3 regions of the Streptomyces sp. TLI_55 genome follow, and region 2 is predicted to be linked to each of the others. Evidence: riboswitches for the same ligand, from Rfam matches in the RefSeq annotation. Region 2 holds a riboswitch; each other region holds the start of a gene.
What was found. Region 2 has a riboswitch for cyclic di-AMP ahead of CRP56_RS26395 (C40 family peptidase). Riboswitches for the same ligand answer to the same signal wherever they lie in the genome.

Region 1 (3,266 bases), 1.3 Mb from region 2:
GGCGGAGATGTTGGACGCGGCGATGTGCCGCACCTTGCCCGCCTTCACCAGCTCGTCCAGCGCGCCGATGATCTCCTCGACCGGCACCTCGGGCTTGTCGAAGTGCGTGTAGTAGAGGTCGATGTGGTCGGTGCCCAGGCGGCGCAGGGAGGCGTCCGCGGCCGCCTTGATGTTGGCGGCCCGCAGACCCTGGAACTCCGGGTGCTGGCTGACCTTCGTGGCGATCACGACGTCGTCGCGGTTGCCGCGCGCCTTGATCCACTTGCCGATGATCGTCTCGGACTCGCCACCCGAGTTGCCCTCCGCCCAGTTCGAGTAGGAGTCGGCGGTGTCGACGAAGTTGCCGCCCGCGGCGGCGTAGGCGTCGAGGACGGCGAAGGACTGCGCCTCGTCGGCGGTCCAGCCGAAGACGTTGCCGCCGAGGGAGAGCGGGAAGACCTCGAGATCGGACGTGCCCAGCTTGCGAAGAGAAGTCATGTACGGGAACAACACCGATTCCGGAAACCGGTATTCCGTACACAACGACCCACGCGGGAGGTCAGGGGTTGAGCCCCTTGCTCCGCAGCCACGCCATCGGGTCGATGCCGGTGTCCGCCCCGCCCGGGTGGACCTCCAGGTGCAGGTGGGCACCGGTCACGTTGCCGGTCGCGCCCACGCGTCCGATGACATCGCCGGTGCCGACCTTCTGGCCGACGCTGACGCTGATCGAGGACTGGTGGCAGAACCACAGCTCGGTGCCGTCGTCGAGGGTGAGGATCGTGCGGTAGCCGTAGGAGCCGGCCCAGCCGGCCTCCGTGATGGTGCCGCTGTGGATCGCCTTGATCAGCGTGCCCGTGGGGGCCGCGAAGTCCAGACCGGTGTGGTAGCCGGAGGACCACAGCGAACCGGCCTGACCGAAGGTCCCCGTGATGGTGTACGACGAGGTCGGCAGCGTGAACTGCTTGGCGAGCTCGGCGAGGCGCTTGGCCTCGGCCTCCTTCGCGGCCTTCTCCTCGGCGGCCTTCTTCGCCGCGGCGGCGTCGTCGGCGGCCTGCTTGAGCGCGGCGGCCTCGGCCTTCGCGGTCTGCGTGGCGACCTCGGCCTCGGCGGCCAGCTGCGCCTTGTTGTCGACCTGGTTCTGCTGGCTCTCGGCCTGCGCCATGATCCGGTTGCGCAGCGCCTCACCGGCGTCCGAGCCGCTCTCGGCGGTCTGCGTGGCGCTGGTGGCCAGGCTGCTGAGGGCGGTGGCGGAACCCTTGGGGGCCTCGTCGTCACCGCCGAAGACGCCGCCCACGTTGGGCAGGTCGGGGATCGAGATGGAGACCGGCGGCTTGCCGGTGTTGGCGCTGGCCATGCCGCCCGCGCCGACGGCGGCTATGACACCGACGCCCAGGACCGTGGAGCTGCGGGCGAGTCCTCCGCCGCGCTGCTTGGCCACCCGGTGTTTGCCACGCGGCGGACGGAGGGAGTCCTCGGTGGGATTCCAGACGTCCTGCGGGCCCTCGTCATGGTGGTAGCTGCCGTAGCCGAAGGCATCGGTGCTGCGCTGGCTCGGCACATACGGGGCCTCGGGGGCAGGCCGGTTTGACGCCACGTGGGCGTGCTCCTTTCCTTCCTTCTCGCCTACCGGGTTAGCTGACGGGTTCGGAGCAGGAAGGTCTCCTACGCGCGTAAACCGCCGTGGTTCACGGCGACTTACGCGTGATTCACCCCAAGTTGGTGGTTCCCCGGTTCCCTTGCGGGATTCGGCGCGTGCGCACGGAGCCGACTCTTGTGACGGCTGGGACGACCGCGCTGCGTTATCGAACGTTAATAGACCCGGGGTACGGATTCCAAGCTGTTCTGCTTGATCATTAACCTTTTTCGGCAGGACGTAGGGGTCATGGCCGGTGAAAAACGGGCGAGTTGACCCCGCCGACGCCGCCGACGCTCAGTAAGGACCCGGACAACGACTCAGGGCCGGAATCCATTGACTGGATTCCGGCCCTGGGCCTTCAGTAGCGGGGACAGGATTTGAACCTGCGACCTCTGGGTTATGAGCCCAGCGAGCTACCGAGCTGCTCCACCCCGCGTCGTTGAAACCAGCATACGCCATCCGCGGGACCGCTCGCGCCACCTTTACGTCGCCCCAGCTCACGAGCGGTTCTCAGGTGCCGGGATTGCCCGCGTGGGTCAGGGTCTCCCAGGAGACGAAGAGGTTGTCGGTGCCGGCCGGGCGGGTCTCCTCGGCGAGCTTGTGGGCGGCCGGGACGGCGATGCCGAGGCGGTTCTCCAGGTGGTTGAGGGCGACCTCCAGGTCGGGACCCATGTTCCGGTCCACCTTGCCGCCGCACAGCCACACGGGCGCGGACTCCCCCGCCTGGTACCGGGCGTGGAAGGCGAGGGTGGCCTTGAGCCGGTCCTTCACCTCGCCGTACAGGTCGATGCCCTGGTGCCAGGCGGTCTCGGCGACATGGGCGGTGGCGGCGACGGAGTAGCCGACGTGCTTGAAGTTGCGGCAGGTCTCCTGGGACATGCCGTCCTTGTACGTCCGCTGCCCGAACCAGTACGTCGTGAGCTTCTGCGGGGTGTTGACGGTCGACCCCTTCGGCGTGAGCGGCAGCTTGCCGTCCTTCGCCAGGTAGAAGTAGGCGGGCACGCGCTCGCGGAACCGTTCCAGGGCGTGGTCGAAGGCCTTGCGGTCCTCCAGGAAGACGGCGATCCCGATGGCGGCGTCGGTCATCACCAGATCCCAGTTGCCGTTGTAGTCGGGGACCTTGCGGGTGACGGTCGGCAGATACGCCGTGCGCAGCATGGTCGCGAACCGGGCGACCCGGTCCGCCGGCCAGCCCGCGCCGGGACTGTGCCGGACGATCTCGGCGGCCCGCGCCCACGTCGACCCGGCCCACCCGGTCTGCAACCCGGCGTCCTCCTCGGTGTGCCGCCGCATCTTCGCCGACCAGGCGTCCAGGATCTCCCTGGCCTTCACGGCGTGCTGCTGCTTGCCGGTGATCCGGAAGAGCAGGGCCTGGGTGTAGGCGGCGATGGCGTCCTCGCGCTCCTCGACACACCCGTGCGCGGGCCGGTCGGCGTGGTCACCACCCGGGCAGTCGACGCTGGCGTACGGCTCGGGCCGGTAGTCGTACGCCCCGTACTTGCTGTCCCGCATGTCGAGGTAGGCCTTGAGCCACGGCTGCTTCCCCGCGGTGACGTTCTTCTTCACGGCCTCCAGCTGCGCCTCGCTGACGAGCACGCCGGGGTGGGTGAAGGCGGTGTCCGGGGGGAGGGCGCGGGCCATGGTGCGGGTG
Region 2 (3,266 bases):
CAGCAGGACGACGTACCAGGACAGGTCGAGGATCAGCAGAGCTACGGTGACCGCGCGAAGGACGCCTCGGTCGTCGGCGTTCCACAGGTACAGGCTCGCGCTGTCGGCCGCGATCAGCTTCGACCCCGCCAGCGCCGAGATGGCCATCGCCCCGCCGGCCACCCACTGGTCCCCGGCGCCCGTCGCCACCTGGCGCAGATCGAAGTGGGCCAGGGCGAGGCCGTAGAAGACCAGGCCCAGCCAGAACAGCACCAGCGCCGCGTGCGCGAGCCACGCCGTCGAGATCGCGCCCGCGAGCGTCGCGCCGAGCACGGCCAGGCCCTGCGTCGCCACGCAGATCAGGAACACCGCGCCCGGCATCCGCCGCTTCCAGTGCCCCATGACCAGCACGACCAGCACCGGCCACAGCACCGTCGCCAGCGCCAGCAGCGCCTCGGCGAGCCGCTGCCAGCCCAGGGCGGAGAAGCGGGTGCCGAGCACCGTGGTCGCCGCGATCGCCGTGAGCGCGCCCGGCGTCTCGGCCTCCGCCACCCAGCGCGACCGCTCCCGCAGTAGTCGTACGGCGAAGTCGGCGGCCAGCACCACCCAGGCCACGCACGCCAGCACCAGGGCGATGCGGGACATCACCTCGTACCCCGTCAGGTGCAGGGCGACCGACAGGATGCCGGTCGCCATCACCGCGGAACCGGCGGCGGGCGGGCGCTGCGCCCACCAGGTGCGGAGGGGGGAGGTATGGGGCGTCTCGGGCATGAAAGTGATGCTAAGGAGCGCGCGGGGGGTTGAGAGCGGGGCACGCGCGCGGGCGTGAAGAAAAGAGCGCGGGGGTGCGGGGGCGCGAAGCCTAGGCCGGGCGCACCACGCTGTGGATCGCCGACTCGCCGTCGTAGTAGATCGACTCCTCGCGGACGTACGCCCCCGGCTTCGGCGCGTGGATCATCATGCCGTTGCCGATGTAGAGGCCGACGTGGGAGACGTCGTCGTAGAAGAAGACCAGGTCACCGGGTTGCGCGTTGGCGAGGGAGACCGTGGTGCCGAAGTTCACCTGGTCGTAGGTGGTGCGGGGGAGGGAGATGCCGGCGGCGTTCCAGGCGGCCTGGGTGAGGCCGGAGCAGTCGTAGGAGCCGGGGCCGGTGGCGCCCCAGACGTACGGCTTGCCGACCTGCGCGCGGGCGAAGGCGAGCGCCTTGTCGGCCTTGGTGGCGTAGGAGGAGTCGGCGGTTTGGGTGGTTTGGGTGGTTTCGGAGGGGGAGGGGCTCGCCTTCTGCTCCGCCGCCTTCTGCTGCTCGGCCAGCTCCGCGGCCTTGCGGGCGGCCTCCTCCCGCTTCTTCTTCTCGATCGCCGCGAGCCGCGCCTTCTCCTCGGCGGTCAGCTGCGACAGCAGCTCGCGCGCGGCGGAGAGCTTGCGCTGGACGGTCGCCTTGGCGGTCTTCAGGTCGGCCTGCGAGTCGGTGAGCGTCTCGAGGCTCTTGGTGGCCTCCTGGCGCTTCTTCATCGTCGCGGACTGCGCGCTGATGTAGTCGTCGACCGCGCCTTTCTGGCGGTCCGTCATGCGGCCCATCAGCTGCGTCTGGTCGAAGTAGTCCTGCGGGGTGTCCGCGAGCAGGAAGGTCGCGGTGTCGGGCGCGGAGGCACCGGTGCGGTACTGGGCCGCGGCGAAGGAACCGAGCTCCTCGCGGGCCTCGTTGAGCTTCTGGGTGCGCTGGGCGACGTCGTCGAGGAGGGTGTCGACCTCCTTGCGCTGCGTGGCGGTCTTCTCCTTGGCCGAGTTGTACTTCTCGGTCGCCGACTCCGCCTGCCGGTAGAGGTCGTCGACCTTCTTCTCGACTTCCTCCAGGCTCGGCTTGTCGTCGGCCGAGGGGGCGGCGGTGGCCGTCTGGGAGAGCAGGGCCACGGAGGTGAGGGCGGCCGTTGCGAGCGCGGGGGTGCGTATGCCTGCTACGCGCGTTCCCGCAGGACGTGGCCTTGCGTGCGACGCCAAGGGAGGCGACTCCTTCCATGTTCCGCCTACCGAGTTAGCTGTCGGGTTCGGGCGGGTGGTTCGGAAGGTGTGCCCTACGGCCGTCCCCCGAGAGGGAGGCGGGCCGATTCACCCCAAGGTCGGTGTGGGTCCCCGGCTCCGGCTGCCATGCGGCGCACCGGACTCGGCGGAGGCCGCGCGGCCCGGCGACGTTCGCCGGTGGGGGTCGTACGGCCTGACCGGCACGGTAGCCAACGGGTGTGGCCCCTGTGAAGGTTGATGTCCGATAGGCCCGATACATTTTCGTGACCTTGGGCGGGCGGGGGAGAAGATCGCGCGGTTTCTCACGGAACGTGACGGAGGGTTCCTGGAGGGTGAGAGGGCCCGAATTCTCGGGGCGGGGGCGGGGTGTCAGTGGGGAGCTCTAGACTCGGAGAGCGATGACAGGCCTCTTTGACGACAGCTTCCTGGCGAACCTCCAGGCCCCCCAGGGCCACGAGGAGGAACCCCCGCCGCCGCCCGAGGACGAGCACGGACCGGAAACCGTTCCGGACGATCTGTTCGGCGGGAAGTTCGACGTGCCGCCGGACCGGGACGCGTACTACCGCGACGGCGCCCCGCGCCCGGCCCTGGACGCGGCCGCGCTGATCGAGGGGCTCAACGAGAACCAGCGGGCCGCCGTCGTGCACTCCGGCACCCCGCTGCTCATCGTGGCCGGCGCCGGCTCCGGCAAGACGCGCGTGCTCACGCACCGCATCGCCTACCTGCTGGCCGAGCGGAACGTCCACCCGGGGCAGATCCTCGCGATCACCTTCACCAACAAGGCCGCGGGCGAGATGAAGGAGCGCGTCGAGCAGCTCGTCGGCCCGCGCGCGAACGCGATGTGGGTGATGACCTTCCACAGCGCGTGCGTGCGCATCCTGCGGAGGGAGTCGAAGAAGCTCGGCTTCACGTCGTCGTTCTCGATCTACGACGCCGCCGACTCCAAGCGCCTCATGGCCCTGGTCTGCCGTGACCTCGACCTCGACCCCAAGCGCTTCCCGCCCAAGTCCTTCAGCGCCAAGATCAGCAACCTCAAGAACGAGCTGATCGACGAGGAGGACTTCGCCGCCCAGGCCACCGACGGCTTCGAGAAGACCCTCGCCCAGGCCTACGCCATGTACCAGTCGCGGCTGCGCGAGGCCAACGCCCTCGACTTCGACGACCTGATCATGACGACGGTCAACCTGCTGCGGGCGTTCCCCGATGTCGCCGAGCACTACCGCCGCCGCTTCCGGCACGTCCTGGTCGACGAGTACCAGGACACCAA
Region 3 (3,266 bases), 210 kb from region 2:
ACGCCCGGTCGGCCTGCTTCGAGTTCGCGGTGGGTGAGGAGACATGGGTGCTGGGGCGGCCCCGGGTGCGGTTGCGGGTGACGTGCGAGGTGCCGCGCGGACAGGTGATCGCACGGCTGTGCGATGTGGCGCCGGACGGGTCGTCGACGCTGGTCACCCGGGGCGTGCTGAACCTGTCGGCCCGGCACGGGCGGGACCGGGCGGTGCCGTGGGAGCCGGGGGCGAGCGGGGAGGTCGTCTTCGAGCTGAACGGCATCGGGCATGTCTTCCCGCCCGGGCACCGCATCCGGCTCGCGGTCTCCTCCGCGTACTGGCCGTGGATCTGGCCGCAGCCCGAGTCCGAGGCCGGCTTCACGCTGGACCCGGCCGGCAGCTTCCTCGAACTGCCGGTCAGGACACATGACGTGGACTCGGACACCGGCATCGGCTTCGGCGAGCCCGAGCAGTCGGAACCCCTGGGCGTGAACTACCCGGCCACCCTCGACGAGCCCCGCCCCGAGCGGCTGGTCGTACGGGATGTCGCCAAGGGCGAGTGGCGGCTGGAGGTCGACCCGCGCTACGGCGGCACCCGCTTCTACCCCGACGGCCTGGAGTTCACCGAGGACGCACTGGAGACGTACACGATCCAGGAGTCGGACCCGCTGTCGGCCCGCGCCCGCTCGGTCTGGTCGATCCGGCTGCACCGGCCGGAGCTGGGCTGGGACACCACCGTCCGCACCCGCTCGGAGATCACCTGCGAGGCGACCGCGTTCCTGACCTCCAACGAGGTGATCTGCAGCGAGGGCGGCGAGGTGGTCTTCCACCGGACCTGGGAGAAGCGGATTCCACGAAGCGCCGGTTAACCGCCAGTTGAGGGTTTATTGCCCGATTTGCCGTTCTCGTTCTCGACGGTGAGTTGGCTCACTTCACCCTGCCCTCACCTTGTCCGAAAACCCCGGAATTCCGGGGCGCACAAGCCGGACACCAAGGTCAACAGGTGCGATCTGTGAATCCGGTACTTGTTTCGGACATGTGCAGTCGCATACGTTCCGGGCCCGGGCGGACGCCGAATCCTGCCGCCGCCCGTAGACCGCTCACCTCACTCAGAGAACTTCACGGCAGGAGCGGGGGACCCAGGTAAGTCGCCGGGCCGGACGTCTTCGGACATACCGGTACGGCTCGGGGTGAAGTCATGCCTTCTCGGGCATGGCCGGGCAGCTCCCGCCCGAACCCGACAGCTCACCTCGCAGGCGCCGGAGAGGAACTTCGTCATGCGTCTGTCCCGCAAGCTCGCCGTCACCGGTGCCGCCGTCGCCGCACTCGCCTTCCCCGTCGTCGGCGCGACCACCGCGTCCGCGGCCACCACCACCACGGTCACCGCCACCTCGCTCGGCTACTCCGACACCCTCGACGGCTGGATCCGCGCCTCGCTCCAGGTCATGGCGCAGAACGGCATTCCCGGCACGTACGACGGCATCTACCGCAACGTCATCCGTGAGTCCTCGGGCAACCCGTACGCCATCAACAACTGGGACTCCAACGCCGCCGCGGGCACGCCCTCCAAGGGCCTGCTCCAGGTGATCGACCCGACGTTCAACGCGTACCACGTGGCCGGCACGTCGTGGGACTCCTACGACCCGGTCGCGAACATCACCGCGGCCTGCAACTACGCGGCCGCGGTCTACGGCTCGATCGACAACGTGTACGGCGCGTACTGAGGTCCGGTCGTCCAGCCTCTCGCCGAGGGCTAGTTGAAGAGTCTTTCGAGGACGACGGCGATGCCGTCGTCCTCGTTCGACAAGGTCACCTCGTCGGCCACGGCCTTGAGTTCGGGGTGGGCGTTGGCCATCGCGACGCCGTGGGCCGCCCAGTCGAACATGGGGATGTCGTTGGGCATGTCACCGAAGGCGATCGTGTCCCGCGACCCCAGGCCGAGGTGCTCGGCTGCCAGCGCGAGGCCCGTCGCCTTGGTGATGCCGCATGGCTGGAGTTCGACGGTGCCGGGGCCCGACATCGTCACCGTCGCGAGGGAACCGACGACTCCGCGCGCGGTCGCCGCCAACTCGTCGTCGGACAGGGCCGGGTGGCGCAGCAGCACCTTGCTGATCGGCTCGCACCACAGGTCGTCGCGGCGGCCCACCCGCACGGCGGGCAGGGTCGGGTGCGGCATCAGATACCCCGGCTCGATGAGCGTGAGCCCGTCGACCCCGTCCTGGTCCACGGCCGCATACACCTGCCCCACCTCGGCCTCGATCTTGCCGAGCGCGGTCTCGGCCAACTCCCGGTCCAGGGTGACCGACCACAGCAGACGGTCCGCGCCGGCGTCGTAGACCTGCGCACCCTGCCCGCACACCGCGAGCCCGGTGCTGCCGAGGTCGTCGAGGAGCGGCCGCACTCTCGGGGCCGGTCGGCCGGTCACCACCAGATGCCGGGCCCCGGCCGACGTCACCCGCGCGAGTGCGGCGAGCGACCGGTCGGAGAGCGTGTCGTCGCCTCGGAGGAGGGTTCCGTCGAGGTCGGTGGCGACGAGTGAATATGCGGTGGGTGCGGCCATGATCAGAGAATACGGATGGAATCCCCCACCGACTCGACGCGAACCGGACGGCCGCACCTTTCACATCCGTTGACACCGGCTCCGGTTGGGAGTCGGCGGGGCACCGCGCACCACCGGTTGCGTCGGCCTGTGGGTGAGATGCTCGCGGGGTGACCGATCACCCGGAGACCTTCCTGAGCCATCTGCGGACCGCCGCGGCCGGCATCCTCGAACGCTTCCCCGAGCAGCTCAAGCCCGAGATCTACGCCCTGTCCTTCCGCATCTGGCGCCTCGACGACGACGACCGCCACCCGTACGTGGCCATCGGCTACAACACCGAGAGCCAGTACGAGCGGGAGACGTACCCGGGTGACGAGGGCGAGGTCCGCTGGAACTACGCCTACTGGCTCCTCGACGGCTTCGAGATGCTCGGCAACGTCCCCGAGGATCCGGTGGGCAGCCGGGTGTACGTGGAAGAGGTCAAGCAACTCGGTGTCTGGTACGACGGCGAGTTCGACCTCGACCGGGTCCTGGACGACGACGACCTCCGCGCCCGCACCGACCTCCTCCGCCGGCACTTCCAGGACGCCGTCATCGACCTCGCCCGCCACCTCCACGCCGACGGAGTGATCGAGAAGACCCTCGGCCGCCAACTCCCCGTCGTCGTCTTCGACATGGACCGCCCCGGCTGGGAGGCCCACGCGACGGAGTACGCCAACCCGCCGGAGCTGATCGAGGAGTTCATGGCGTGGCT

Region 1: linked by a shared signal. The riboswitch ahead of CRP56_RS20095 (M23 family metallopeptidase) and the one ahead of CRP56_RS26395 (C40 family peptidase) in region 2 are both predicted to bind cyclic di-AMP.
Region 3: linked by a shared signal. The riboswitch ahead of CRP56_RS25365 (transglycosylase SLT domain-containing protein) and the one ahead of CRP56_RS26395 (C40 family peptidase) in region 2 are both predicted to bind cyclic di-AMP.

The regions. Positions count from the first base shown of each region.
Region 1 covers NZ_OAOJ01000001.1:4,397,181-4,400,446, forward strand. The annotation lists gene CRP56_RS20090 (aldo/keto reductase) at 1-477, opposite strand, end outside; gene CRP56_RS20095 (M23 family metallopeptidase) at 539-1,573, opposite strand; cyclic di-AMP (ydaO/yuaA leader) riboswitch at 1,585-1,740, opposite strand; tRNA gene CRP56_RS20100 (tRNA-Met) at 1,978-2,051, opposite strand; gene CRP56_RS20105 (alginate lyase family protein) at 2,126-3,266, opposite strand, start outside.
Region 2 covers NZ_OAOJ01000001.1:5,700,924-5,704,189, forward strand. The annotation lists gene CRP56_RS26390 (tellurite resistance/C4-dicarboxylate transporter family protein) at 1-750, opposite strand, end outside; gene CRP56_RS26395 (C40 family peptidase) at 842-1,978, opposite strand; cyclic di-AMP (ydaO/yuaA leader) riboswitch at 1,987-2,143, opposite strand; gene pcrA (DNA helicase PcrA) at 2,398-3,266, shown strand, end outside.
Region 3 covers NZ_OAOJ01000001.1:5,495,796-5,499,061, reverse strand. The annotation lists gene CRP56_RS25370 (CocE/NonD family hydrolase) at 1-842, shown strand, start outside; cyclic di-AMP (ydaO/yuaA leader) riboswitch at 1,065-1,247, shown strand; gene CRP56_RS25365 (transglycosylase SLT domain-containing protein) at 1,251-1,697, shown strand; gene CRP56_RS25360 (HAD family hydrolase) at 1,727-2,533, opposite strand; gene CRP56_RS25355 (hypothetical protein) at 2,683-3,266, shown strand, end outside.